Regions from separate parts of the Exiguobacterium sp. K1 genome, predicted to be linked through region 3. Evidence: riboswitches for the same ligand, from Rfam matches in the RefSeq annotation. Region 3 holds a riboswitch; each other region holds the start of a gene.
The links. A riboswitch is a leader RNA that binds a small molecule or an ion and turns the genes downstream of it on or off. The one in region 3 is predicted to bind S-adenosylmethionine.
Positions count from the first base shown of each region.

Region 1 (7,406 bases), 170 kb from region 3:
ATCCGTCGCCTGGCAACGGAAGCGAAGGAAGAAATGGAACACCAAGGTGCCGTGTTCAGTGACGGCATTGAACAGATTCAACAGAAACAGATTGCCCAAATGACGGATACGATGAAATCGTCCTTGTTACGTGACATGGAGAAGGGCAGTGAAGTCGAATCCGCCCACCTGTTCGGAACACTTCTTTCGAAAGACGATACAATACAAGTATTGTTGCCGGCGATTTATGCGAACCTCGAAATTTACCGTATGTCGAGAAAAGATGTTTAACTAGTAGTTATATCGGGAATAAAGGTTAGGTTGTATTGAGCCTAATATTTTTAATAATCCACAATAATGTGTAATTTTCAGCTATTCGTTGACTTGCTGAATTGCATTCAACTATTCTTGAAAAGACAAGATGGTTAAAAAACCAAAATATATTTTATGAGAACAGAAGTGAGAGGGGAATTATTTTACATGAAACGTATTATTATCCGTGCGGGTATGACACCGTTTGAACAGTTCGACGCAGAATACTTGATGAAACATAACTCAATCGGAGGAAATGTCGGAAACCTGATTTATCAATACAGTATTTTCCGCACTTTGATGACAGAAGGTACGACAATCACGCCTGATTACTACTATTATGAAGAAGAGCGTGCAGATGAGATCAACGCGAACTTCGATTTGTATGTCATTCCACTCGCTGACGCATTCCGTAAAGAATTCGTTCCGACACTTCGTAAATATACAAAATTAATTAAAAAATTAAAGATTCCGGTCGTCGTCATCGGTGTCGGTTTACGTGCACCGTTTGAAGCGAACTTAAACGACGGTTTCTCGTTCGATGAAGATGTTAAAGCGTTTGTCAGTGCAGTTCTTGAGCGCTCAAGCATGCTTGGACTTCGCGGCGAAATCACATCAAAATACCTGACGCGTCTTGGTTTCCGTGAAGGAATCGACCACAAAGTCATCGGTTGCCCATCGATGTATGCGTTCGGTCGTGACTTGAAGATCCGTGAAACGAACATCACAAAAGATTCAATGATCGGGGTTAACTCGTCACGTCTTGCACCGCAAAACGTCCTTAACTTCATCACACGCGGAATGGAAGAGTATCCGAATCACTACTTCATCCCGCAATGGATGAAAGAGTTGCGTTTGACGTACACAGGGACACATCCGATTGCTGACTTATCGGTCACGAACTATCCGGTTAAAATGTCAGATCCGACTTACATGAATGACCGTGTCCGCTTCTTCCTGAACGCACAGACATGGATCGACTTCTTGAAAGAAGCAGATTTCAGCTTCGGAGCACGTCTTCACGGAAACATCACGGCAACACTTGCCGGAACACCAAGTATCCTGATTCCGAAAGATGCACGAATGCGTGAATTAACGGATTATCACCAATTGACACACATCTGGGCAAATGACATCACAGACAGCACACGCTTGTCGGATGTGATTGAGTCAGCTGACTTCCAAAGCCCGACACGTGTTCAAGCACGTAACTTCGACAACTTCGTTGATTTCTTGAACACAAATGATTTAGAGCACATCTACAAAGAAACGAACTATCCGGAGAACGTTCCGTTTGATCGCGAAATGGCAAAAGCAGAGTTGCTCCCGGTCGTTAAACCGATCACAGGAATCAGCATTGAAGAAGCTGTTTCACGTTTTGAATCATACTTCCCGGCCGAAGAGCAAAAAATCGTGGCTGCTCAAAAACGCGATAAAGCAAAAATGGCTGAAAAAGATAAAAAAATCAAATCGCTTCAAGGCAAGTTGAACAATCAAACAAAAGAAATGAAGCATCAACAAGGCACATTGAACCGCAAAGCGGTTCGGATGGCATTGAAGACTGCCGATTTGTTTGCGAAAAAATAAGCGATAGACGTCTTATACCAATTTGGTGTAAGGCGTTTTTTTGTATGATAAATTCTGAATTGTGTTGACAATTCAGAACGGGGTTGGTACTGTTATGAAAAATTACATTCTTATCCAGAGAGGTGGAGGGACTGGCCCTTTGAAGCCTCAGCAACAGGTCGAAAGATACTGTGCTAATTCCTGCGGGTGTTGCACCCGATCGATAAGCTTCTTTTTATTGTCGACCGACGCACCCATGCATGTGGGTGCGTTTTTTATTTTATGAGAGAAAGAGGAGTGTGGAGGAGCAATGAAAGAAGGAACGTTTCGTCGGAAAATGGAATCCCGGCATATCGTCATGCTGTCACTTGGCGGTGTCATCGGGACGGGATTATTTTTAAGTACAGGTTATACGCTGGAGCAGGCGGGGCGTGTCGGAACGATTTTATCGTACTTGGTCGGAGCTCTGGCCGTCTATCTCGTCATGCTCTGTTTAGGAGAGTTAAGCGTACATATGCCGGAAACCGGTGCCTTTCACAGTTACGCGACAAAATATCTTGGGTCCGGAACAGGGTATACCGTCGCCTGGCTCTACTGGCTGACATGGACAGTTGCGCTCGGTTCAGAGTTTACGGCAGCCGGTTTATTGATGCAACGCTGGTTTCCGGACGTTCCGGTCTGGCTGTTCAGCGCGTTATTTGTCGTCATGATTTTAGGGATTAACGTCTTGACGGTTCGGTTGTTCGCAGAAGTCGAATTTTGGTTTTCCGCCGTTAAGGTGCTGACGATTTTAGTGTTCATCGTCCTGGGAACAGCGGCCATTGTCGGATTTTTACCGCTTGCTGATGGATCGCAGGCTCCGTTGCTTGCTCCTTTGACGGAGGGTGGACTGTTTCCAAACGGAGCATTCGCCATTCTGATGACCATGCTCGCCGTCAACTTTGCCTATTCCGGAACAGAGTTGATCGGGATTGCGGCAGGTGAAGCCGTTGATCCGAAACGAACGGTACCGCTGGCCATTCGAACGACCGTCTTCCGGCTTGTGTTATTTTTTGTCGGAACGATCATTGTGCTCGCGATTCTTTTACCAAACGACTCAAAAGGAGTACTCGAAAGTCCATTCGTTGCCGTGTTCGAACGGATCGGTCTCCCGTTTGCAGCAGACATCATGAACTTCGTTATCCTGACAGCGATTTTATCGGCAGCGAACTCAGGTCTTTATGCCGCCTCACGGATGCTCTGGTCTTTATCCGATCAACGGATGATTACGCCGTTCTTTTCTAAATTAAATGCGAACGGAGTGCCGACACGTGCCGTTCTCTTCAGTATGATCGGTGGTCTGCTGGCCCTGTTTTCGAGCATCTATGCACCGGATTCTGTCTACATTGCCCTTGTCTCGATCTCGGGACTGGCCGTCGTCGTCGTCTGGATGAGCATCAGTGCCTCACAGTTCATGTTCCGCAAACGGTATCTGCAAGAAGGAAAGGATGTCAGCGATTTGGTCTACCGGACGCCCTGGTATCCGTTTGTACCGATTTTATCCTTTTTGATGTGTCTGGCTTCTTTGATCGGAATCGCCTTTGATCCGACGCAACGGGTTGCCCTTTATTTTGGTGTTCCTTTTATCGCGGTCTGCTACATCGTTCATCATCTGACTAAAACATCATGGAAACGGAGTGAGGAAGATGTCAAAGAACAACAATCCAGTTGAGCAACTATTAAAAAAACAGCCTTATATTTTATTGGACGGAGCACTGGCAACGGAACTCGAACGTCACGGGAGTAATCTCGACGACCCGCTGTGGTCGGCACGGGTATTGCTTGAAGAACCGGAACAGATTCACCGGGTCCATGCGGATTATTTTAAGATTGGAGCAGATTGCGCCATCACCGCTAGTTATCAGGCAAGCGTGACCGGATTCGGCAGTCGGGGAATTAAAGAGGATGAAGCGGTTGAACTGATCAAACAAACCGTATATCTGGCACAACAGGCGCGTGCGGAAACCGGACAGGCTGCGGCTCACGCTCTGATTGCAGGATCAATTGGTCCTTATGGTGCCTACTTATCGGACGGATCTGAATATGTCGGTCATTACGGAGTCGACGATGCACAGCTCGAAGCATTCCATCGTCCGCGGCTCGAAGCGTTAATTGAAGCAGGGGCGGACGTGTTAGCATTTGAGACGATTCCGTCCTTGCAGGAAGCGAAAGTACTGTTCCGACTGCTTGAGGAGTTTCCGGAACAGTCGGCCTGGCTTGCCTTTTCCCTGCGTGACGCAACACACATCAGTGAAGGGACACCGTTGAGCGAATGTATCGAAGCGTTAGGAGATCATCCGCAACTGGCAGCGGTCGGTGCCAACTGTTTTCCGGCATCGATTGCGACGGATTTCATCACAGCGTTGAAACAACTGACAGATGTCCCGATTATCGTTTATCCGAATTCCGGTGAACAGTATGATCCGGTCAGCAAAACCTGGTCCGGTGAAGCAGTGTGTACAGCGTTTGAAGACATTGCCCCGGAATGGTATGCAGCAGGTGCCCGGTTGATTGGCGGGTGTTGCCGGACGACGCCGGAGCAAATCGAACGGATTCAACAAAAGGTAACGATCAGTTAACAGGCGACAATACCTGACGACAACTAGTGCAACAAAAAAACAGAGGGCGGATGTAAATCCGTCCTCTGTTTCATATTCTAAGGAGTTCACCGTTCCCGTAATGCCTGATTAAACTGTTTCAGCAATCGGCCAAATGACTCGGTATCCTCATCCGGCCAGTTGGTTAACAACCGTTCGATGCTCGTCAGACGGGCTGTCCGGTAAATCTCGAGCTCCTGTTGACCGTAATCGGTGATGTTGTAAAAGAAGGCACGGCCGTCTGTCGGGTCTTTTATTTTTTCGACTAATTTTTTCTGATCGAGCGCAGCAGCTTGCCGGCTGACGGTCGAGACATCAAGTTGCAACTCACGGGCAAGGGTTTTGACACCGACTTGACCGGAGTCGGATAACTGGCGCAAGAGTAAATAGGAAGCACGGTCCAAGTTCCGATTATCCGCCGTTGCCGTCGTTAAACGGCGAATGAGAATCGCCAGTTCCAGTTCGATTGTTTCCAGGGATTGATTCGACATGTTGTCACCTCTCATTAGCATTCATTGCCCTCATCATTACGCACGAGCTGTCCTCTGTCAATCCAAGGCAGGCTTCTTGACAGGGGTATAGTTGTATTATACAATCATAAATGTTATTTAATTGTATCGTGAAACTTATTGAGATGAACTTATTCTATTACAGCGTCTGATGAAGGAGAATTCCGATGAAAGCTTATCAATCGATGAAAGAAACAGTCATTACCGTCAACGAACAGGATACGATCCGCACGGTGGTGGAACGTTTTATCACGTCCGGCATCAGTGGGGTTCCGGTCGTCAACGATCAACAGGAAGTCGTCGGCTATATCAGCGACGGCGATATCATGCGGGCGATCGGCAAACATAAAGACATCATTGTCGATACGTTTTTATATGTCGATGTCATCAAAGGTGATGACGAAAATTACGAAGAACGGGTCCGTCACATCTTGACGCGACCGGTCATGGAGATGGCACGCCGGAAAGTCGTGACAGCTACGACAGAAACGGAAATGGAAGAAATTGCGGCGACACTCGGCGCAAAACGAATTAAAAAATTACCGATTCTCAAAGACGGCAAGCTCGTCGGAATCATCAGTCGCGGTGACGTCATCCGTCACTCCTTTAAACAGTTTATTTAAGAAAGAAGGATTCATATGGCACTTGCTGAAAAAACAACAACACTTGCGCCTGAAACAGTCTTAGCGGAAAGTAAACACGGTTTACTGCATCAACCGATTGCTGTTTGGGCGGTATTTTTTGCCAGTATCACGGCATTCATGGGAATGGGGCTCGTCAACCCGGTTTTACCGACGATTGCCGAAAACCTCGAAGCCTCAAAAAGTGAAGTCACGCTCTTATTTACAAGCTATAACGCCGTCATGGCGTTTGCGATGCTGATCACCGGTGCGATTTCTTCGCGGATCGGTCAAAAAGGAACATTGATGCTCGGGATTGCCGTCATCGCTACGGTGGCCGGTTTTGCATCACAAGCCGACAGCATCTGGACACTCGTCGCGTTACGCGGCGGTTGGGGACTCGGGAATGCACTGTTCGTTGCAACAGCACTTGCAGCAATCGTCTCGCTGTCATCCGGCGGAACGGCGAAAGCGATCATCTTATATGAAGCGGCAGTCGGTCTCGGGATTTCAATCGGTCCACTGCTCGGTGGAACACTTGGTTCGATCACATGGCGTGCCCCTTTCATGGGTGTAGCGACGATCATGGTCATCGCGTTCCTCGTCTTGTTATTCCTGATGCCAAAACCGGTCGCAACTGCAACACCGGCGAAAAAGATTTCGTTGATTGCACCGTTCCAGGCCATGAAACACCGGTCTTTACTGACGCTCGGAATCGTCGCCGCCTTATATAATGTCGGATTCTTCACGATCATGGCCTATGCACCGTTCGTCATGAAATTACCGGCAAAAGGACTCGGCTTCGTCTTTCTCGGTTGGGGAATGTTGCTTGCATTAACATCCGTGTTAACAGCACCAAAATTAAAACAATGGCTCGGCACAATTAAAGCAATGGTACTGATGCTGCTCTTGTTCGCCGTCTTATTGTTATTAATGGGGATCTTTACCGAAACACCAGCTGTCGTCATCGTCTGTGTTATTCTTGCCGGGGCAGTGCTCGGGAATAACAATACGTTGATTACGACGGCAGTGATGGATGCAGCACCGGTCGAACGTTCGACGGCATCCGCTGCATACAGTTTCTTACGTTTTCTCGGGGCAGCCATCGCGCCATTCATGGCCGGTAAATTGGCTGAAATCTATAATGCCAACCTGCCGTTTTATGTCGGTAGCGCGTTTGTCTTACTGTCTGTCGTCATCATCGGGGTCAATCTCAAACACATTCGTCACATCGACACAGCAGACAGCTCGACACAGCAGACAGCGGGCATTAATTGAAACAGTAAACGAAACGTCCTTTCTTTCGCTAAATCAGCGGAAGAAGGGACGTTTTTTTAGTGGTCTCAGGATTTTGGATACGTCGTTTCCAGAAAAGCGACGGAATGGACAATCAGTTCCCTTAGGACAAGCAGATCGATATCTGCTAGTTTAGTGATATAGACACAGCTTTTTCCGCTCTTGTGTTTGCCGAGTCGCGCGAGATACTGATCCCGTTCGACACCTGTCGCAAGATAGAGACTGATATTTGTCTTGCGCGGCGAAAACCCGACGAGAAACGAGTCACCTTCGTGACCGGACGCGTAACGGTAATGGTATTGTCCACATCCGACGATGTTTTCTCCCCACATGACGGCCGGCTGTCCCGTCATTTCTTCGAAAATCTGCCGTAACTGTTCGCAGTCCGTTCGTTTCGTGACAGGTGTAATCTGACTTAAGAAGTCATCGACACTTTGATCTGTCGGTAATGTCTTTTGTGATGTACTCATCGGAAGTCTCCTTTCGTA
Region 1 covers NZ_JAOTIT010000004.1:66,933-74,338, forward strand. The annotation lists gene N7U64_RS10065 (ketopantoate reductase family protein) at 1-270, shown strand, start outside; gene N7U64_RS10070 (polysaccharide pyruvyl transferase family protein) at 460-1,878, shown strand; SAM riboswitch class I at 1,986-2,087, shown strand; gene mmuP (S-methylmethionine permease) at 2,168-3,568, shown strand; gene mmuM (homocysteine S-methyltransferase) at 3,543-4,475, shown strand; gene N7U64_RS10085 (MarR family winged helix-turn-helix transcriptional regulator) at 4,562-4,984, opposite strand; gene N7U64_RS10090 (CBS domain-containing protein) at 5,170-5,625, shown strand; gene N7U64_RS10095 (MFS transporter) at 5,641-6,900, shown strand; gene N7U64_RS10100 (DUF1801 domain-containing protein) at 6,966-7,388, opposite strand.
Region 1: another riboswitch for S-adenosylmethionine. It lies ahead of mmuP (S-methylmethionine permease); the one in region 3 lies ahead of N7U64_RS10920 (Na+/H+ antiporter NhaC family protein).

Region 2 (7,406 bases), on a different contig from region 3:
CCTTGCTGAGCGCGATCGCTGCCGCGACACTCGTCGTGCCGATGATGTTGTGCCCGCAGGCATGACCAATCCCCGGTAACGCGTCATATTCAGCGAGAAAAGCGATGGTCGCTCCCGGTTTATCCGAGACTTTCCGGGCGAGGAATGCCGTCTCATGTCCCGCGACACCAAGTTCGACTGTAAATCCTTCCGCCGTCAGCCGTTCCGCATGATGACGTGACGCAAAATATTCTTCATTTCCAATCTCGGGTGTCGCATGAATCCGGTGGCTTGTCTCGAGGTACGACTCGCGTTTTTGTTCAATATCCTGTTCAATCGTTTGTGTCAGGTTTTCCCGTATCGTCTGAATCGTCATTTGGGTCACGCTCCTTTTGGTTTTTGGTTATTCTCCGATATCGCTGAGAGGGACGAACGTTGGGATCGTGCTGCCTTTGTACTCTTTTTTGATGAAGGCGGCGACGTCATCCTGCTGGTACAGCGAGGCGATTTTCTTGAGCGTCTTTTTGTCTTTGTCTTCCGTCCGGGTCGCGATGATGTTGATGTATGGTTTTGCCGTCTCGTTTTCATGGAGAATCGAGTCCTTGATCGGGTTGAAGCCGGCATCGACGGCAATTCCGTTATTGATGATCGAGGCCGAGACATCCGGCAGCACGCGTGGTGTCTGACCGGCCACGACCGGGACAATCTTCAGTTTTTTCGGATTCTCGACGATTTTATCAACGGAGCCGTTACCGTCAAAGTCGTCCGGCAATTTAATCAAGCCGGCTTCCTGCAACAGCAGCAATGCCCGACCCATGTTCGTCGCTTCGTTCGGAACGGCAATCTTTCCGCCGACCGGAATGTCTTTGACGTCTTTGACCTTATCCGAATAAATCCCCATCGGCGCGATGACCGTCGTCGCAATCGGCGACAGTTTTAACTTATGTTCTTTTTTGAAGGCGTTAAAGTAAGAGACGGTCTGGAACGAGTTCGCATCAATCTCCCCTTCCGCCAGGGCGAGGTTCGGCTGGACGTAGTCGGAGAACTTGACGAGTTCAATCGTGATGCCCTCTTTCTTCGCTTTTTTCGCGACGTATTCCCAGACTTGTGTATCAGAACCGCTGACTCCGAGCTTGACTGTCTTTTGATCTTCTTCTCCGGAAGCGGCACATCCCGCAAACAATACCGTCGTTAATGCTGCACCAATCGCTAAACCTTTTTTCATCATCCATCTCTCCCTTTTTTCTCTCTTTTTTTAGTGTCTCCGAATTTTTCGTGCCAACAGATTGCCTGTCGTCTGTAGTCCTTGAACCAAGATGACGAGAATTCCGACCGTGATGATCATGACCGTCGTATCAAACCGTTGGTAACCGTAGGTAATCGCCAAGTCACCAAGTCCGCCGCCGCCGATCGCCCCGGCCATCGCTGACGCGCCGATCAAACCGATCGTCGCAATCGTCAGGTTCAGAACAAGCGAGCTGAGAGCTTCCGGCAACAGAAAACGGAAAATCGTCTGCAACGGTGTTGCCCCCATCGCTTCCGCCGCCTCGAGGACACCGGTATCGACTTCAAGCAATGAACTTTCAATCAGGCGGGCAATGTACGGTGCCGCATAAAAGACGAGCGGGACGATTGCCGCCTGCGTTCCGATCGACGAGCCGACAATCAAACGTGTCAGCGGAATGATTGCCACGAGCAGAATGATGAACGGAACGGACCGGAAGATGTTGACGATGCCGCTTAAGACATTGAAGAACGGAATTTGTTCGAGCAACGCTCCTTTGCGTGTCACGACAAGCAGAATCCCGAGTGGTAAACCAATCAATGTCGAGAAGAGTAATGACAGTCCGACCATCGTCAACGTCTGCAGAAAAGCAGTCCAGATGTCCGTGTAATTAACTAGCATCTGCGAGCACCTCCTCGACGATGACATCCGATTGATCGATATATTGTAGTGCCCGCTTGATTTCTGCCGCATCGCCAATCAGTTCAACGAGCAGACTGCCGAACGGGATGTTTTGCAGTTCCGTGATGCTGCCGTGCAGGATGTTGAGATCGACATCAAAGCGTTTCGCGACCTGCGATAAGAGCGGTTGTCCCGTCCCTGCCCCGAGGAAGTTGATTTTGTAGATGTGATGGCCGGCATCCCGTTGGTCGATGACTTTTTGAACCGAGGCCGGAATCTCATCCTGCATGACAGAGCGGACGAAGTTTTTCGCCGTCGCCGTCTGCGGATTTGAGAAGACGTCGAACACGGTCCCCGATTCAATCAGCTGACCGGCTTCGATGACGGCGACCCGGTCACAAATCTCGCGGATGACCCCCATCTCATGGGTAATCAGTAAAATTGTGATGCCGTATTCCTGATTGATTTGCTTCAGCAGACGCAGTATGTGTTGGGTCGTCTGCGGATCGAGGGCGGAAGTCGCTTCGTCACACAACAGGACCGACGGCTGGGTGGCGAGTGCCCGGGCGATGCCGACCCGTTGTTTCTGCCCGCCCGATAACTGATCCGGATAATGATCGGCTTTATCTGCCAGGTCGACGAACTCGAGCAGTTCCGTGACCCGCCGCTGGACCTCATCTTTTTTGACACCTTTTAAGACAAGGGGTTTTGCGACATTCGCAAACACTGTATTCGAATCCAGCAGGTTGAAGTGCTGAAAGATCATCCCGATGTGTTGCTTCGCTTCCCGTAATTGCTTCGCCGACAGTGTCGTCAAATCTTGTCCATCGACCGTCACACTGCCGGATGTCGGCCGTTCAAGCAGGTTGACGCAACGTAATAAGGAACTTTTCCCGGCTCCGCTGAAACCGATGACGCCGAAGATTTCGCCTTTTCGGATTTCAAGATCCACGCCATTCAGCGCAGCGATCGATTGATCATTTGTTTCATAGATTTTTTTTACATTTTTGAATGTAATCACCACTTTTTCCCCCTTCAAAATACAAAAAAGGTCTCTTCTTAAGAAACAAGAAGAGACCTGGATCCGCACAATGGCAGAATCCACTCGACTCATCTCTCAGACAATTGTCTGATGGAATTGGCACAGTGCTCATAATGAGTCTGTTGCCGAGGTTTCGTAGGGCCAGTCCCTCCACCTCTCTGGATAAGTGTTGCGGTATGAAATTCGTATGTGTGTTGTTGCCGGTTGAACTTATGTCGTAAAACTAATTTTTACACTACAGAAAGATCTTTTAAAGGTCAACCATATTTTCAAAAATAAACCATATGACCCATATCGATTGCTGTCCCGGGACAAACCGGATCCTTGCATAAGTTTTGATGCCATTAAAGAGAGTTTGACAATCCCTTTCCGTCAATGCTATCATCTTCTCAATGATTAATCCGACAATTCCTATACGATATATCAAGAGTGGACGAGAGACCTGGCTCTAGGACTCCACGGCAACCTGCCGATCGGCAAGGTGCTCCGACCAGCAAAGCAGCTGCTTTGGATGATACACACGAGAAACTCGTTTGCGTCCAAAGCCAAACGGGTTTTTATTTTTGAAATGGAGGACGAGATGATGAGTATGGTTTATCCTGTTATACCGGGTGCCGAAGCCTTTTCCTTAGGACGCGGATCCGTCGGCATTTTGCTCTGTCATGGTTTTAATGCAACGCCGCAAAGTGTTCGGGCTGTAGGAGAACAGTTCGCCGCACACGGTTTTTCCGTCCATGCGCCACGCCTGCACGGGCATGGGACGGATCTGCGAGAATTCGAAGCGGCGACGGCCGATGACTGGAAGCAGAGCGTCCGGGACGGCTTTGAACAATTGGCGGGACGATGCGAATCCGTCTTCATCGTCGGCCAATCGATGGGGGCAACACTTGCCCTGTCACTTGCCGCTGAAGGTCTCCCGGTCGCAGGAATCATCACCATCAATGCCGCCTTGTCCGTCCCTGCCTATGAAGCCTTATCGTTCACCGATTGTCCGGTCTATCTGCCGGAAAGTGCGCCTGATATTAAACAGTCGGCTTTTGAAATCATCTATGATTTCGTCCCCGCTGTCTGCGCTTCGGAACTGTTACGACTGATTAAGGAGACACGGTCAGCCCTTGCGGCAATTCAAATTCCGACACTTATTTTATATTCTGCCGAGGATCATGTCGTGCCGCCGGTCTGTTCCGATTATTTGTACCGGACGATCGGTGCGGCGGATAAGCGCAGTTACTGTCTGCTTGACTCCTATCACGTCGCAACGCTTGATCACGACCAAAAGACGATTGTCCGCGAAACACTTCAGTTCGTCGAACAGTTCAGCCGGTTGACACAGACCGGTTGATTTCAAAAAAAAAGCGAACGATTCTTCGGTCTGACTGCCGGGAATCGTTCGCTTTTTTACATTTCTTAATTGTGCTGCTGCTTTTTCCATTCCTGCAACGGTTGTGGTTTTCCCGGTACTTGATGGCAATGGCGGCAACGTGGTTCATAGGACTCAGATGCCCCGACCAGAATGATCGGATCATTGTAGTTGGCCGGTTTTCCGTCAATCAATCGTTGGGTCCGCGATGCCGGATCGCCGCACGACAGACAAATCGCCTGAAGTTTTGTCACGAATTCTGCGCGTGCCAATAATTCAGGCATCTTGCCGAATGGTTCTGCCCGAAAATCTTGATCGAGGCCTGCGCAAATGACGCGTTTGCCATCTTGAGCCAGTGCTTCGATGACGGCGACAATCTCATCGTCAAAAAATTGAACTTCGTCAATTGCGACGATTTGCGTCTCTTCCGCCACTGCTGCATAGACATCACGGCTCGTCGCCATCGGAATCGCGATGACCGAATTGCCGACGTGCGACACGACGTGTTCCTCATGATACCGGTCATCGATTGCCGGCTTGAACACTTGAACCGGTAACTTTCCATACTGTGCCCGTCTGACACGACGGATCAGTTCTTCCGACTTGCCGGAAAACATACTTCCGCAAATCACTTCAATCCAACCATATTGATTGATCACATGCATCATCGTAAACACCGTCCTCTAAATTAGTCACTTTAACGAGTATAGCCCGAATCTAAATTGAGAAAAAGGATTGACTTCTAAAAATCAAAAACCCTTGCCAAATTCGCCACTTTCTTCATCTTCTCATTTCAACTGGTATGTATTTCCTGTACACTGAAAGAGAAGTTTCTTTGAAGGAAGGTGACTCCGATTCATCACATATTACACGAAGTCCTCCACCAATATGGAGCGTTCGGACTCGCAATTCTTCTGGCCGGTGGAATCGTCGGTCTTCCGGTTCCGGACGAGACGTTACTCGTCATGTCAGGATTTTGGATGCATCACGGTGATTTACCGCTCGTCGGAACGATTCTTGCCGCCTATGCCGGCAGTTGCATCGGTATGACGATCAGCTACGTTCTCGGTTTGAAGCTCGGAATGCCGTTACTGCATCGAATGGCTCCGAAATTACGGATTTCTGAAAAACATATCTTTAAAGCCGAAGCCGGATTTTTACGTTACGGAAAAACCGTCCTAATCATCGGTTACTACATACCGGGTCTTCGGCAGTTGTCCGCCTTTTTTGCCGGTGTCTCGAAAATGCCGTTCCGGATCTTCGCCACCTATGCGTATACAGGTGCTCTCATTTGGATCAGTGTTTTTTTAGGAGCCGGATATTTTTTAGGGCGTCATTTTTCCTTCAGTCTACTGCTCGAACATTTCGCGAACAATCCGGATACACTCCCTTACCTGGTCGGTGCTGCCGGTGCAATCGGCCTGTCTTTCGTTCTGAAAACGTACCTGACGTATCGTGCCAAATTCAGCCTATACAAAAACAGCCTGCTCCAGTGATGGAGACAGGCTGTTTTTTAATACTGAAGTCGCAATTACTTGCGGCCGTATTTTTTGTTGAAGCGATCGACACGACCGTCTGCAGCGTTGAACTTTTGACGACCAGTGTAGAATGGGTGCGAGTCCGAAGACACATCCACACGGATGAGTGGGTACTCGTTTCCATCTTCCCAAGTGATTGTCTCGTTCGAAGAACGTGTAGAACCAGTCAAGAATTTGTACTCAGTAGTTGAGTCCATAAATACAACTTTGTTGTAGTTTGGGTGAATTCCTTGTTTCATGGTTGTTTTCTCTCCTTCCGCCCTGGTTCATTTGCTGAGCCAGAGTAAGTTACCTTCCTATACTAAACGATTTTTTCATGCCCCGCAATACCTATTTTCAAGTCGTTGTGTCGGTTTTCGTCACACGTGGCTTCACAGGCGCACGCCGGACGGGTTTCTTCTTTTCTTTCTCCAGTTCAACGAAAAATTCTTCGTTATTTTTTGTATCCCGGATCTTGCGTAAGAAGCTGTCGACGAACTCATTGGACTCGTTCATCGTCCGGCGGATCGTCCATAAGGCATCCAGTTGTTCCTTCGGTAACAGCAACTCTTCTTTCCGTGTTCCGGATTTCCGGATATCGATGGCCGGGAAAATCCGACGCTCGGATAATTTTCGGTCCAGATGCAGTTCCATGTTCCCCGTCCCTTTAAACTCTTCATAGATGACATCATCCATCCGTGAACCGGTCTCGACAAGAGCAGTCGCAAGAATCGTCAGGCTGCCGCCGTGTTCGATGTTCCGTGCGGCACCGAAAAAGCGTTTCGGCTTGTGGAAAGCTGCCGGATCAATCCCGCCGGACAATGTTCGTCCGCTTTGCGGCACAGTCAGGTTATAAGCCCGTGTCAAACGCGTAATCGAATCCATTAAAATAACGACATCTTTTTTATGTTCGACGAGACGCATTGCCCGTTCCAACACAAGTTCTGAAATCCGGACGTGGTTGTCCGGTGTTTCGTCAAATGTCGAACTGACAACATCTGCGCCCGGTACGGAACGTTCGATATCCGTCACTTCTTCCGGCCGTTCGTCGATCAATAGAATAATCAGTTCAACATCCGGATGATTGACTTGGATTGAGTTCGCGATTTCTTTTAATAGAGAAGTTTTACCTGCTTTTGGCGGCGCAACGATCAGACCGCGCTGACCAAATCCGACCGGCGCAATCATATCCATCACCCGGACCGACAAATGGCGGGGTTCCGTCTCAAGGCGCATCAGACGGTCGGGATAGATTGGTGTCAGTGCCGGGAAGAACAGACGGTTCCGGGCTGTATCCGGCGCTTCTCCATTGACGGCTTCCACACTTAATAAGCCTTGGAACCGTTCATTTTCTTTTGGCGGACGAACTTTCCCAGTCACGACGTCTCCGTTACGGAGATTAAAGCGGCGGATTTGTGAAGCGGCGATATAGATGTCTTCAGAGGATTGCGAGTAGTTGATAGGACGAAGGAAGCCGAAGCCGCCGTCATTTTGCATTTGTGGGTTTCCGGGGATGACTTCGAGTACCCCCTCGAGGAAATAAAGACCGGTGGATTCTGCCTGCGCTTTAAGAATCTTGAACATTAATTCGCGCTTACGAGC
Region 2 covers NZ_JAOTIT010000002.1:378,173-385,578, forward strand. The annotation lists gene N7U64_RS07165 (M20 family metallopeptidase) at 1-355, opposite strand, end outside; gene N7U64_RS07170 (MetQ/NlpA family ABC transporter substrate-binding protein) at 383-1,204, opposite strand; gene N7U64_RS07175 (methionine ABC transporter permease) at 1,235-1,885, opposite strand; gene N7U64_RS07180 (methionine ABC transporter ATP-binding protein) at 1,875-2,906, opposite strand; SAM riboswitch class I at 2,993-3,096, opposite strand; SAM riboswitch class I at 3,345-3,448, shown strand; gene N7U64_RS07185 (alpha/beta hydrolase) at 3,511-4,269, shown strand; gene N7U64_RS07190 (thymidine kinase) at 4,335-4,955, opposite strand; gene N7U64_RS07195 (DedA family protein) at 5,133-5,783, shown strand; gene N7U64_RS07200 (type B 50S ribosomal protein L31) at 5,819-6,064, opposite strand; gene rho (transcription termination factor Rho) at 6,162-7,406, opposite strand, start outside.
Region 2: another riboswitch for S-adenosylmethionine. It lies ahead of N7U64_RS07180 (methionine ABC transporter ATP-binding protein); the one in region 3 lies ahead of N7U64_RS10920 (Na+/H+ antiporter NhaC family protein).

Region 3 (7,406 bases):
CGACATTGCTCGTCGATACGTATGACACGTTAAAAAGCGGACTCCCGAATGCCATTACCGTTGCGAAGGAACTTGAAGCAAAAGGACATAAATTGCGCGGTATCCGGATTGATTCCGGTGATTTATCGTACTTATCGAAACGGGCGCGGACAATGCTCGACGAAGCCGGTTTCCCGGATGTCGACATCGTCTTATCCGGTGATCTCGATGAATACGTCATCCAGGATTTACGGATTCAAGGAGCACAGGCGAATACATTCCTCGTCGGGACACGCGGTATCACTGCGTACGAACAACCTGCACTCGGCATGGTCTACAAGCTGGTCGCACGTGAAGTCGACGGCGAACTCATTCCGGTCATTAAAGTCTCTTCCTCAAAAGCAAAGACGACGACACCGCACATCAAAGAAGTGTACCGGATCGTCGACCGCGTCACGAATAAGTTCAAAGGCGATTACGTAACGTTACTCGATGAGGACCCGACTGATCTTGAAGCAATCGATTTAATCGACGTCCGCGATCCGTCCTTCCGAAACCGTATCGAGAACTTTAACGTCGAACGGTTGCTGACGCCGATTTTTGTTGAGGGCGAGCTCGTATATACCGTTCCGACCATTGAAGAAAGCCGCCATTTCCACGAGCAGCAGATCGGTCGTCTCTGGGAGGAATACAAACGTCTCCGTCTGCCGGAAGTCTACGCAATCACATTCAGCGACCGTCTCTGGAAACTGAAGCTTGATATGATTCGTGATACACGGACTGCGAGCGGTCTTAAATAAACATACAAAAACAGCCCACTTCAGCTGAAGTGGGCTGTTTCATTTGGTGCAGCTGTTATTTGGATTGCCGCTTGTTCCATTTGTTGACGAAAGTACCAAGCGAAACCAAGCGCACCTCCGATAAAGACGATATACGTAATCCGCTGACCGAACTCTGCCAAGGAATCCGCATAAAAAATACTGATTAAGTGGTCGCTTCCACTGACGAGAAGCAAACAGGCAATCAGGAGCGCTATACGATAAGCAAGTGTCGGACGATCGGCTGGTTCAGCATGCCAATACGAGATGACGTTATGGGCAAGTAAGATGATGCCAATGATTCCTAATACTCCTATCAGTGCTTGCGGCATAATGAACGGTCCTCCTGTTTCTAATTTCTACTTCCATTTAAACATAGTTCACTAAAAAATCCTCGCTAAAACTTTCCCACCGTTTGCCCGGTCACGGTATACTGAAGAAAATCTGTTGTTCATTCAACAAGGAGGCGTTTTCTTGAAAACCTTTAAATTGTGCACCTTACGAATTCTCATGGATGAATCCGGTCGGGATACGACGATTCCCGTCACGATTAAAGACGGACTGACCGTCAGCACGGATCAGACAGCACAGTGGGTCGCTGAAATTGTCGTCCTTGAAAACGATCAACCGATCATCGACGAGTTATTTACTAAAAATCTGCGGGCCCTGATTGAAATCACGATTTCCCGCCCGGATAACGATCCTGCCGCAATGATTGTGACACCGCTGGAATCGACGCCCTTGAACGAAGGTGTCTCCTATCTGTTCAAAGGCAAAATGGTCATGATGAAAAATGACTTGTCGGAGTCCATCTTACGCGAAGTCGTTGAGGATCACTTTACCGGCGAAGCATTGATTCAAGAGTACAAAGACCGCCGTTCGAAACGCGGTGCCCATATTACGAGTATCGCAAAAGAAACGTTTAAACAGTATCTTCAGGAAAACCCGCCTGTTTCTTAAGGACGTTTCGTCTTGTCCACGATATGATCCGCGACATTGATCCGGTCGATTTCGTACCGGTCAGAGAAACGAATATAGTTGGCACACGCATTCTTAAGCGGTGTCCGGTAACTGAAGCTTTCATCAATCGAGGATAACGCCGCTTTGATCGTATGTGAATGACAGACGATCAACAGGCGTTGTCCCCGATATTTTTCTGTCAGTTCTTCAATGGCTGAAAATACCCGCTGTTGAATTTCCTGCTCGGTTTCAAGCCCCGGTACACGAACGGTATCGTTCGCTTGGACCGCCTCATAAATTCCGGCGACAGGCTGACCTGACGCCAAACCGAATTCCCGCTCGACCAGCCGTTCATCCGTCTCCGCCACGTCCAGTCCGACGGAACGTCCGATGATTTCTGCCGTCTCGACTGCCCGCGATAAGGGGCTCGAAATCAAGACGTCCCATTGTTCTTCCGCCAGATACGCAGCACTCATTTCAGCCTGCCACCGTCCGGTTTCATTCAGCGGAATATCCTCCCGTCCTTGAATCCGTTCGTTTAAATTCCAATCCGTCTGACCATGACGCACTAAACAAATTTCTGTCATTTCACTGTCTCCTTCAAAAGAAATATGACTGATTGTATCATGTTTTCTTTTTTAGTGAAGGGTCTCCCGGGGCGGCAACGCCAGGACTTGACAGCTGAACGCTTCAATCCGTTCCAGCAACCGCTCGATTTTGAGCGGGTTTTCCGTTTGGGCAAAACTCGCCAGTGAATGTGTGCCGTTCGGGAAGGAAAACAGTCGGACATCCGCTCCGACATCCGCTCCTTTTTCGACGAAATGCAATGCTTGCGTAAACGGGACAATCGGATCTTTTTTCCCGTGCAGCAGCATGATCGGCGGCGAGTCCGCTCGTAAGTGCGTCACCGGCGAGACCCGTGTCATAAGTTCCCGCCATTCTTCCCTGCCGCCCCCGTAAAACTTGATATGGGCAATCCAGGTTTGAATGAACTTGAACAGCAGGAAATTCGTTGGAGGATACAAGGCAATGACACCGCTGATCAACGGCAGGCGTTCCATTTTTTGTTCGCCGACAAATTCCGTCGGAGCGAGTGCCGTCGTCAGCATCAAAGCGGCTCCGGCTGAATCTCCCCACAGCACCATCCGTCCGCGCATGATTTGTAAATCATCCGCCTCTTGATTCAAGAAACAGAGTGCGTCCCGTACGTCCTCCAGATTATCCGGAAAATAGCTGCCGTCTTCGAATAAGCGGTAATCGATGCTGCAAACGGCGATACCGAGCTCGAGGAAACGTTCCATGATTGGTGTAAAACAAAAGACATCATCCCGGTTTCCCCTGACGAAGGCTCCCCCATGCGCATAAATCGCGACCGGGAAAGGACCGTCCCCTGGAGGATAGTATAAATCCAGCTTCAATTCTTGGGTGTGAACGGTTTTATACACAACCGTTCGCGGCGCGAGTTGGACTTCTGACAGCGGAAGAGCCGGTTCTGTCCATCGTAATAACGCACCGTAGTTGTTCCAGATGCTTGCTCCGGCCGCAGCCGTCGTTAAAATCGCTGCCCCTCCCATCAGCCAAGCGGTTTCCCGTTTCACCTCATCACCTCCGAAATTCCCTCTCGATTTCTAATCTTATTAGTCTTTTACCCGATTTATTTAGAAGTCGAACGTCTTCCCTGACTGGTACTTGACGCTTGGTTTCGGATTCGTTATAGTGAAAAGGTTCAAATCGGAATAATTACGTTTTAATATTTTTTTGGAGGGTTTATTCATATGAAAAAATTACTTTCAGCTTTCACGGTCGCCTTTGCAGGAGCTGCTTTTCTTGCTGCCTGCGGTTCTTCCGAATCCACTCAGGATGCGGCCGACCAAAATCTCCGTGTCTATACATCAACGTTCGCCACTGCAGCAATCGCCAGGGAAATTGGCGGCACGGACATCGACGTCCAGATGATCGTACCTTCGGGGGCCGATCCGCATTCGTACGAACCGACGTCTAAACAACTGACTGAAATCGCACAAGGTGATCTGTTCCTTTTAACGGGTACGACACTTGAGCCGTACTCAAAAAAAATCAAAGCCAGTCTCAAAGGCAATGATGTTCGTTTCGTCGAGACGAGCAAAGGCATCGACCTGCTCGAAGCGAATGCCACGCTTCATGAGCATGAAGGACATACCGATGACCATGCGGCAGAAGAGCATGATCACGGCAAATTTGATCCGCATGTCTGGCTCGATCCGAACAATGCCAAAGTGATGGCTCAATCCATTACGACGGCACTCGCTAAAGAAGTACCTGCTAAAAAAGCAACGTTTGAGAAAAATCTCACCGCTTTTAATGGCGAGGCCGATAAGCTTGATCAAAACTTGCAACAGGCTGTTGCTGACGGATCCAAAAAAGAACTGCTCGTGACACATGCCGCTTACGGGTATTTAGCGGAACGCTACGGCTTCTCACAATTGCCGATTGCCGGCATCTCTCCGTCGGACGAGCCTTCGCAAAAGCAACTGGCAGCAATCGTCAAGGAAGCCAAACTTCACGACTTGAAGTATATCGCTTTCGAAGAGACGGTCTCACCGAAAGTCGCACGCGTCATTCAACAGGAAATCGGAGCGGAAGCGATTACGATCCACAATCTCGAATCCGTCACGAAAGCACAGCAAAATGCTTCCTATTTTGATTTGATGAATGAAAATGTCGCGACTCTCAAACAAGCACTTCAGTGAAGTAGTGTTGACATGCAGTAAAAGATACGTTACGGTAGAAAACGTATTTCAGACAATTAAATGACTTCTTTTTATCGTGAGAGACGGAGGGACTGGCCCGATGATGTTTCGGCAGCGGACGATTAAATCGTACTGTGCCAAATCCAGCAAGCTGCGGCTTGAGAGATAAGAAGAGCGTCTTTTTCAGTAAAGACCTCCTTCTTTCTTGCGAAGGAGTCTTTTTTTGTACTTGTAGAAAAGGAGTGGTTTGATGAACGAAACGATTACACCGAATAAATGGGCACTTCTACCGTTACTTGTCTTTTTAGTTCTTTTTATCGGTGCCGGTATTTTTTACGATGACTTTTACAAGTTTCCGATTCTGATTGCGGCTTTGATTGCCTTGATTTTTGCGGCGGTCACAACAAAGGGCGGCATCAATCAGACAGTGGAACGGATTGCAGCAGGTGCAGGAAATCCGGACATCATGATTATGGTCTTTATCTTCTTGCTTGCCGGTGCCTTTTCCGGAACGGCCGATGCAATCGGCGCAATCGAAGCGACCGTCAATGCATCATTAACATTTTTACCCCCGTCCCTTCTGATGAGCGGACTATTCATCATTGCCGCCTTCATCTCGATGGCGATGGGAACTTCCACCGGTACGATTGCGGCACTCGCTCCGATCGCTCTTGGAATCCATGAAGCAACCGGTGTCAATGTCGCGGTTGCGGCAGCCGCCGTCGTTGGTGGCGCAATGTTCGGCGACAACTTGTCGTTCATTTCCGATACGACGATTGCAGCCGTCCGGACACAGAAAACCAACATGCGCGACAAATTCAGAACCAACTTCCTGATCGTTTTACCGGCAGCTATTCTGACCATCATCATCCTGGCCTTTGTCTCAGGTACAGGAAATGTTGTCGAAGCAAAAGCGTTTGAATTTTATAAACTGATTCCGTATCTGTCCGTCATCGTACTCGCCTTGTTTGGCGTCAACGTGATCCTCGTCCTCGTCGGCGGTACATTGCTGACAGGAATTATCGGGATGCTTGACGGCAGTTTCGGCTTAAGCGGTTTTGTCCTGTCGATGTCTGACGGCTTGATGGGAATGGCGGAAATCTCGATTTTGACATTACTGATGGGTGGCCTCGTCAGTCTGATCACCTTTAACGGCGGGATCGCGTATCTGAAAGAAACGCTGACGCGGAAAATCTCGCAACGCCGCGGTGCGGAATTCAGTATGGCTGCACTCGTCAGTGCGACGAATCTCGCAACAGCAAACAATACGATTTCGATTCTTGTCGCCGGTCCACTGGCAGCAGAAATCGCGGATACGTATGACATTGACCGGAAAAAGTCAGCCAGTATCCTTGATATCTTCTCTTGCGGTATCCAAGGAATCATCCCGTACGGCGCCCAGTTGCTGATTGCAGCGGAATTAACGAAAACGGCTTCCCCGGAACTGATTCCTTATCTGTTTTATCCGTTCCTGCTTTTCGTATGCGGATCTCTCGCGATTCTTTTCGGCTTCCCGCGTCGGAAAACATCGGACGCACGTCAAAAAAATGTTTCATAACAAACAGACCCGTCGCAACAGCGACGGGTCTGTTTGTCTTATTTTTTCCGGTCTTGGCGGTTGAGAATGAAGTACGCAATCGCTGGAAGCGGGAACTGAATCAGTCCTGCGCCTCCCCAGACCCATGGATTCCGCCCCGTCTTCCGTGCGCCGAGGAACAAGCATACCGCTTGTGTCCCTAACAAGGCTGCAAGGCCGGCCCACACACCTTTGGGTACGTTTTTAACAGATCGTTTCATAAAATACACCTCGTTTCCTCTATAGATTTACCCTCCTCATTTCGCTTTCTAACCGTCTTTTTCCTCCCTTGAGCGTTGAAACAGACGTTCTTGCTTGTTCATGCTAAACTAAACGAGCAATTCCATATTCTCGTTTCATTGAAGGAGGAGTATACACATGCAATACGCAAAACTTTCAAATGGTGTCACGATTCCACAAATCGGATTCGGTGTCTGGCAAGTCGATGAAGAGACGGAAGCACCGGCTGCCGTCGCAGAAGCCCTACGTGTCGGTTACCGTCATATTGATACGGCTGCCGTTTACAAAAACGAACGTGGTGTCGCCAAAGGAATTAAAGAAAGCGGCGTGAACCGTGAAGATCTCTTCTTAACGTCTAAAGTATGGAACGATGACATTCGTGCCGGACGCACGAAAGAAGCTTTCGCTGAGTCACTTGAACGCCTCGAAACCGACTATCTTGATCTCTATCTGATCCACTGGCCGGTTGAAGGGTATGTCGAAGCATGGAAAGCCATGGTCGAACTTTACGAAGCCGGCAAAATTAAGGCAATCGGTGTTTCGAACTTCAAAGAACATCATCTCGATACACTTGCTGAAGAAGGACTAATGACACCGATGATCAACCAGGTGGAACTTCATCCGCAACTTCCGCAACATGAGCTGCACGAATACTTACAGGACCACAGCATTCAAGTCGAGGCGTGGAGCCCACTCATGCAAGGGAAATTCCTCGAAATCAATGACTTCAAGGAAATTGCCGAAAAGCACGGCAAATCCCCTTCACAAGTCGTCTTGCGTTGGCATTTAGACAACGGCATCGTGGCGCTTCCAAAATCGGTCACACCTGAACGCATTGCGGAAAACTTCGATGTCTTTGACTTCCAACTCGATGCAGATGATCTCGAGAAGATTGACCGTTTGGCAACCGATGTCCGTCTCGGACCGGATCCGGACGAAATCGATTTTTAAGTAAATATACACAATCGGTTTAAAGAAAAATGGTTTTTCTATAGACGAAGGGGAGGCGGATATTCACATCCACCTCCCCTTTTTCCTATATGAGTGATGGACCGTCAGACATAATAGACGAGAATCGTATCCTGCGCCTCTTCCGCCTGGTGA
Region 3 covers NZ_JAOTIT010000004.1:238,441-245,846, reverse strand. The annotation lists gene N7U64_RS10950 (nicotinate phosphoribosyltransferase) at 1-779, shown strand, start outside; gene N7U64_RS10945 (hypothetical protein) at 800-1,129, opposite strand; gene N7U64_RS10940 (YwpF family protein) at 1,272-1,757, shown strand; gene N7U64_RS10935 (histidine phosphatase family protein) at 1,754-2,344, opposite strand; gene N7U64_RS10930 (alpha/beta hydrolase) at 2,396-3,355, opposite strand; gene N7U64_RS10925 (metal ABC transporter solute-binding protein, Zn/Mn family) at 3,533-4,486, shown strand; SAM riboswitch class I at 4,555-4,658, shown strand; gene N7U64_RS10920 (Na+/H+ antiporter NhaC family protein) at 4,737-6,044, shown strand; gene N7U64_RS10915 (hypothetical protein) at 6,083-6,283, opposite strand; gene N7U64_RS10910 (aldo/keto reductase) at 6,441-7,253, shown strand; gene N7U64_RS10905 (hypothetical protein) at 7,358-7,406, opposite strand, start outside.